Linked DNA regions of Luteolibacter flavescens. Each later gene encodes a partner of the first gene's protein in a complex. Links are inferred from orthologs where the notes say so. Each region holds a gene or a part of one and is shown on either strand. Other genes may lie near its edges. The genes, in order: metK and groL.

Region 1 (3,265 bases):
CAGGAGGGTCGGAACACGTTCCGAACCAACACCCGATCCCGCCTGCCGTCACGCGGGCTTTTTCGCCACTGCCAGCAGCGTCTGGAAGTGCGGAGGCTCCGGCTCGCGATCCACCACGGCGGTTTCGATGTCCACGAAGCCCGCCTTTTCCAGCATCGCCGCCAGCTCACCCTCGCTGAAGCCGAGCCACACGTCGGCATACAATTCGCGTGCTTGCTCGAAGGTGTGCTGGAGCAAATCCAGCACGACCAGCCGCCCGCCCGGTTTCACGATGCGGAATGCCTGCAGGAGCGCCTTTTCCGGCGTTCCCGCGTGATGCAGTGCCTGGCTGAGGAAGGCGAGATCCACCGAGGCGTCTTCGAGGGGGGGCTCCTCGATGTCGCCGAGCCGGTATTCCAGATTCGCCAGCTCATGACGGCGGGCGAGTTCGCTGCCGAATTCCACCATCTTCGGCGATAGGTCCACGGCGATCACTCGCTCGGCCTGACGCGCGAGCATCTGGGCGAGCGTTCCTTCGCCCGCGCCGAGGTCAGCGACCACGCCTTGGTTCGTCACTTTCAGCAGGGCCTCCGCCAGTCCTTTCCAAGAGCGGCCAGGCACGTAGTCGCGGCCGAAGCGCCCGGCGAGTTCGTCGAAATACGCGCGGGTCTTGTCCCGGCGCTTCCGTTGCAGGTGGCGCAGGGCGGCGAGATCCTTCTCCACCTCCGGCACTTCCTTGGCCGCCTCCTTGGCCAGCTTCAGCAGGTCCGGGCCCATTTCAGAGCGGTAGAAATTGTGCTTCCCGCTGCGCTCGTCGGTCACCAGCGCCCCCGCCTTGAGCTGGGAGAGCTGGGTCGAGATCCGGCTCTGGCCCATGCCGAGCAGCTCCTGGAGATCCGCCACGCTCAGCGCTTCCGCATCCAGCAGCAGCAGGATGCGCAGCCGGGTCGGGTCGGTGAGGAGCTTCAGGGATTTCAGCATTGACGCCATGGACGGACGGATACATCAACCCATCGCGATTTGACGATACGAAAATCATCCGCCTCATGAGTACCTACATTTTCTCTTCCGAGTCCGTCGGCGAAGGCCATCCGGACAAAGTGGCTGACACCATCTCCGACGCGATCCTCGACGCCCTCCTGGCCAAGGACCCGAAGAGCCGTGTCGCCTGCGAGACCTTCGTGAAGTCGAATATCGTCGTCGTCGGTGGCGAGATCACCTCCAGCGCCAAGATCGACTACGAAAAGGTCATCCGCGACGCCGTCCGCGGCATCGGCTACACCAACAGCGACGACATCTTCCACGCCGACACGCTGTTCATTAACAACTACCTCACCGGCCAGTCTCCCGACATCGCCCAGGGCGTGGACGCGAAGAAGGCCAAGGGCAAGAAGACCGCCGAGCAGGGCGCGGGCGACCAAGGCATCATGTTCGGCTACGCTTGCGACGAGACTCCCGAGCTCATGCCCGCCCCGGTGATGTATGCGCACCGCCTCGGCCGCGAGCTGACGAAGATCCGCAAAAGCGGCAAGGTGAAGTGGCTCCGCCCGGACGCGAAGTCGCAGGTCTCCGTGGAATACGTGGACGGCAAGCCGACCCGCATCGTCAATGTCGTCATCTCCACCCAGCACGCCGCCGGCGTGGAGCACGCTGTCATCGAGAAGTTCTGCATCGAGCAGGTCATCAAGAAGGTGCTGCCGAAGAACATGCTCACCAAGGACACCGAGTATCTCATCAATCCGACCGGCAACTTCGTGATCGGTGGCCCGCAGGGCGACTCCGGCCTCACCGGCCGCAAGATCATCGTGGACACCTACGGTGGCATGGGCCGCCACGGTGGTGGTGCCTTCTCCGGCAAGGACCCGTCGAAGGTGGACCGCTCCGCAGCCTACATGGGCCGCTGGGTTGCCAAGAACGTCGTCGCCGCCGGCCTCGCGAAGAAGGTGGAGATCCAGTTCGCCTACGCCATCGGCCACCCGCTTCCCGTCAGCGTCCACGTCGACACCTTCGGCACCGGCACCAAGCCCGACGCCGACATCCTCGCCGCCGTCCTGAAGGTCTTCTCCTTCAAGCCCGCCGACATCATCAAGCAGCTCAACCTGCTCCGCCCGATCTACGGCAAGTCCACGAACTACGGTCACTTCGGCAAGGATGACTCCGACCTGACCTGGGAACGCACCGACAAGGTCGCGGCTCTCAAGAAGGCGATTCGCTAAAGACACAAGATCGCAAGACACAAGACGCAAGACTTGAGAAAAATACAATAGATTGCCATGCCGCTGCATCACTTCGAAGAACTTGAAGTTTGGAAGCGAAGCTCGCGGCTGGCGGTCTCCGTTTTGGAGCTCATCGAACCTGTGAAGCTCTATGCATTACGGGATCAAATGGCCCGGTGCTGTATCTCGGTTCCTTCAAATATAGCCGAGGGTGCAGAGCGTGAAAGCAACCGCGAATTCAGGCGCTTCCTGGCCATCGCAAAAGGTTCGGCAGGCGAGCTTCGCACACAGCTCTACATCGGGATACGTGCTGGCTGCTTCAGCAATGAAGTAGCCAATCCTCTCATCGAAGAAACCAAACAGATAGCCTCCATGATCGAAGGCCTCCGGAAAAAGCTCGGAGGTGGAGGTTTCGTCAATCTCCTATTCGGCTGGCTATTTTAGCTTCTGATCTTGGGTCTTGCGTCTTCAAGTCTTCCGTCTCTCTCCGATCTAAATTCAAACTCCACCACAGAAAATCATGTCCACTACTTTCACCGACTACAAGGTCGCCGACATCTCCCTCGCGGAGTTTGGTCGCAAGGAAATTGAAATCGCCGAGCACGAGATGCCCGGCCTCATGGCGACCCGTGCCAAGTATGGCCCGGAGAAGCCGCTGCAGGGCGTCCGCATCATGGGCTCGCTGCACATGACCATCCAGACCGCGGTGCTCATCGAGACGCTGGTCGAGCTCGGTGCCGAAGTGCGCTGGGTTTCCTGCAACATCTTCTCCACCCAGGACCACGCCGCCGCGGCGATCGCCGCTGCCGGTATCCCGGTCTTCGCCTGGAAGGGCGAGACGCTTGAGGAGTATTGGTGGTGCACTTGGGAAGCTCTCGTCAATCCGGCTGGCCTCGGCCCGGAACTCATCGTCGATGACGGTGGCGACGCGACCCTTCTCATCCACAAGGGCTACGAGCTCGAGAACGGCTCCGATTGGGTCAATACCCCATCCGGCTCGCTCGAAGAAAAGGTCATCAAGGACCTCCTCAAGAAGATCCACGCCGAGCAACCGGGCATCTTCGCGAAGA
Region 2 (3,309 bases), on another replicon or contig:
GCATCGTGCTCAGCGGCGTGGATGATTCCTTCGCCGGGAGCTACCGCACGTCCGCCGTGCGCATCGCGGGAGCCACGCTCGTCCCGCCGAATCCGGTGAAAGTGCCGGACCTGATGGAGCGTCTCTTCGCCGACCTGCCCGCCATCGCCGATCCCGTCGAGCGCGCGGCCAGGCTCCACCATGGCATTGCCGCCATCCATCCCTTCTCCGATGGGAATGGCCGGGCTGCGCGGCTCGCGATGAATTTCGTGCTTCTCGCCGCCGGTTACCCGCCCGTATCCATCTCGCCCCAACTCCGCACCGACTACTACGCCGCGCTCGAGGCCGCCGACTCCGGCGACTTCCCCGCGTGGCAAGCTTTCCTCACCACCCGCCTCGACGAGGAATTCGACTTCTGGCTCACCGCCCTGGCGGAGACGCAAGACACAAGACTCGAAGACGCAAGATCAGAAGCCTGAGCCCATTACCGCTGGATTTCTCAAGTCTTGATTCTCTTTTCCCGAACCCTTTCCGCGCCCTTCAAAACGGCGCGGCATCCCAACCAACCGTAAACATACCAAAGACACATGGCTACCATCAAACCACTCGGTCAACGCGTCCTCGTGAAGCGCATCGACGCCGAAGCGATCTCCGCCGGCGGCATCGTCCTGCCCGACACCGCCAAGGAAAAGCCGCAGGAAGCGGAAGTCCTCGCCCTGGGCACCGGCGGCAAGGATGAAGATGGCAAGACCATCGAATTCACCGTGAAGGTGGGCGACAAGGTCCTCATCTCCAAGTACGGCGGCACCGAAGTGAAGATCGACGGCCAGGAAGTGCTCATCATTTCCGAGTCCGACATCCTCGGCATCGTCGCCTGATCCTCCTCTCAACCCTCAACTTTCAACTCTCAACCATACCATGGCCAAACAACTCCAATTCGACGAATCCGCCCGCCAGGCTCTCCTTCGCGGTGTCGAGAAGCTCGCCCGTGCCGTCAAGGCAACCCTCGGACCTGCCGGTCGCAATGTCATCCTCGACAAGAAGTTCGGCTCCCCGACCATCACGAAGGACGGCGTCTCCGTCGCCAAGGAAATCGAACTTGAGTGCCCGTATGAAAACATGGGTGCCCAGCTCATCCGCGAAGTCTCCAGCAAGACCTCCGACATCGCCGGTGACGGCACCACCACCGCCACCGTGCTCGCCGAGGCCATCTACAAGGAAGGCCTCCGCAACGTGACCGCCGGTGCCAACCCGATCTCCCTGCAGCGCGGCATCCTGAAGGCCACCGAGGCCATCGTCGGCCAGCTCAAGGCCATCTCCAAGGAAGTCAACGACACCAAGGAAATCGCCCAGGTCGCCACCGTCTCCGCCAACTGGGACGAGACCATCGGCAACATCATCGCCGATGCCATGGACAAGGTCGGCAAGGACGGCACCATCACCGTGGAAGAAGCCAAGGGCATCGAGACCACCCTCGACGTCGTGGAAGGCATGCAGTTCGACAAGGGCTACCTCTCCCCGTACTTCGTCACGGATGCGGAGAGCATGGAAGCCATCCTGGACAATGCCTACCTGCTCATCCACGAGAAGAAGATCTCCTCGCTGAAGGACATGCTTCCTCTCCTCGAGAAGGTCGCCAAGACCGGCCGCCCGCTCCTCATCATCGCTGAAGACGTCGAAGGAGAAGCCCTCGCCACCCTCGTGGTGAACAAGCTCCGCGGCATCCTCAACATCGCCGCCGTGAAGGCCCCGGGCTTCGGCGACCGCCGCAAGGCCATGCTGGAAGACCTCGCCATCCTCACCGGCGGCAAGGTCATCACCGAGGACCTCGGCATCAAGCTCGAGTCCGTCGAGCTCGCCGACCTCGGCTCCGCCAAGCGCGTCACCATCTCGAAGGAAGCCACCACCATCGTGGAAGGTGCCGGCACCTCCGACTCCATCACCGGCCGCGTGAACCAGATCCGCCGCCAGATCGAGGACACCACCAGCGACTACGACCGCGAGAAGCTCCAGGAGCGCCTCGCCAAGCTCGCCGGCGGCGTGGCCGTCATCAACGTCGGTGCTGCCACCGAGACCGAGATGAAGGAAAAGAAGGCCCGCGTGGAAGACGCCCTGCACGCCACCCGCGCTGCGGTGGAAGAAGGCATCGTCCCCGGCGGTGGCACCGCGCTCATCCGTGCGCAGGCCGCCGTGGGTGACCTCGGCCTCACCGGTGACGAGCTCACCGGCGCCGGCATCATCGCCCGCGCCGTGGAAGCCCCGCTCCGCCAGCTCGCCGCCAATGCCGGCCGCGAAGGCGCCCTGATCGTCTCCAACGTGAAGACGAACAAGGAAGGCCACGGCTACAACGTCGCCACCGACAAGTATGAGGACCTCATCGCCTCCGGCGTCGTCGACCCGACCAAGGTGACCCGTTCCGCCCTGCAGAACGCCGCCTCGATCGCCGGCCTCCTCCTCACCACGGAAGCCCTGATCACCGAGATCAAGGAAGAGAAGCCCGCCGCAGGCGGTGGCCACGGCCACGACCACGGCATGGGCGACTACTAAGTCGTGAGATGAATGACCGCGGCGGCAATCCTGTCGCCATGGGTCATTCGCCAGACATTCAGAAGCCGGACGGGAAACCGTCCGGCTTTCTTGTTTTCATGGGGAGTGAATTGGTTGATGGGCGGGATGCTTGCCCGGAGGGAGCGGCTGATGTGAAGAGTCGGACGGGTGCTATCGGACTGCTGCCCACGGCTATCCAAGCGGGCCAGTGGCCACGCGCTCCCAGGGACTCCCGCTGGGAGCGCGCGGCCACACTGGCCCGCTTGGCAGGTAGGCGCACAAGTCCCGCCATAACCTATTTCGACCACCGACCACCCCCCCATCCCTCCCCCCTTAAAAAAAGAAAGCCGAACGGTTTCCCGTCCGGCCTTCCTGCTATGGAAATCACGACTGGCTTACGGCAAGATGCCCTAGCCACGGACCCGCCCTGGACGTTCACGTCCCCGGCTTCTTCTCCGGCTCGATGAATTCATCCACCGCGCGGAAGTCGAGGAGCTTGGTCGTCGGATTCACGAAGAAGAAAACGTACGAACGCAGCTTGTCCTCCACCGGCCAGCGGGTGGTGCTCAGTGCCTTGTCCCCTTCCTTCTCGCGCACGCCGAAGCCCACGTCGTAGTACTTACCCTCCTTCGCGCCCTTCGGCGTGAGGGTCTGCCCCTTGCCCGGCTGGAGGATGAAGGTGGCCGTGCCCACGTAGCCGAGCACCGGCTTGTCGCCGTGGTTGTAGAAATACACGTCGCCCGCCTTGAAGGACGCATCCTCCGCGGAGATCACCACCGGCTT

Evidence for each region.
Region 2: the proteins of metK (region 1) and groL are in contact, whole or in part, in a cryo-EM structure (PDB 8P4O), measured with the Escherichia coli proteins. The link is inferred for Luteolibacter flavescens from one-to-one orthologs.

The regions. Positions count from the first base shown.
Region 1 is NZ_JAPDDS010000001.1:121,437-124,701, forward strand. What follows is about bases 164-3,110. They hold metK (methionine adenosyltransferase), read left to right. Parts: upstream 164-1,025; coding sequence 1,026-2,195; downstream 2,196-3,110. Other genes in these bases: OKA04_RS00490 (ArsR/SmtB family transcription factor), read right to left, coding at 164-969; OKA04_RS00500 (four helix bundle protein), read left to right, coding at 2,253-2,639; ahcY (adenosylhomocysteinase), read left to right, coding at 2,716-3,110. Also shown: OKA04_RS00485 (phosphodiester glycosidase family protein), read right to left, coding at 1-17; more of OKA04_RS00490, read right to left, coding at 49-163; more of ahcY, read left to right, coding at 3,111-3,265. UniProt on the Escherichia coli protein: Catalyzes the formation of S-adenosylmethionine (AdoMet) from methionine and ATP.
Region 2 is NZ_JAPDDS010000004.1:126,381-129,689, reverse strand. What follows is about bases 221-3,211. They hold groL (chaperonin GroEL), read left to right. Parts: upstream 221-897; coding sequence 898-2,526; downstream 2,527-3,211. Other genes in these bases: OKA04_RS08505 (hypothetical protein), read right to left, coding at 2,962-3,211; OKA04_RS08515 (co-chaperone GroES), read left to right, coding at 567-857; OKA04_RS08520 (Fic family protein), read left to right, coding at 221-458. In the rest of the region: more of OKA04_RS08520, read left to right, coding at 1-220; more of OKA04_RS08505, read right to left, coding at 3,212-3,309.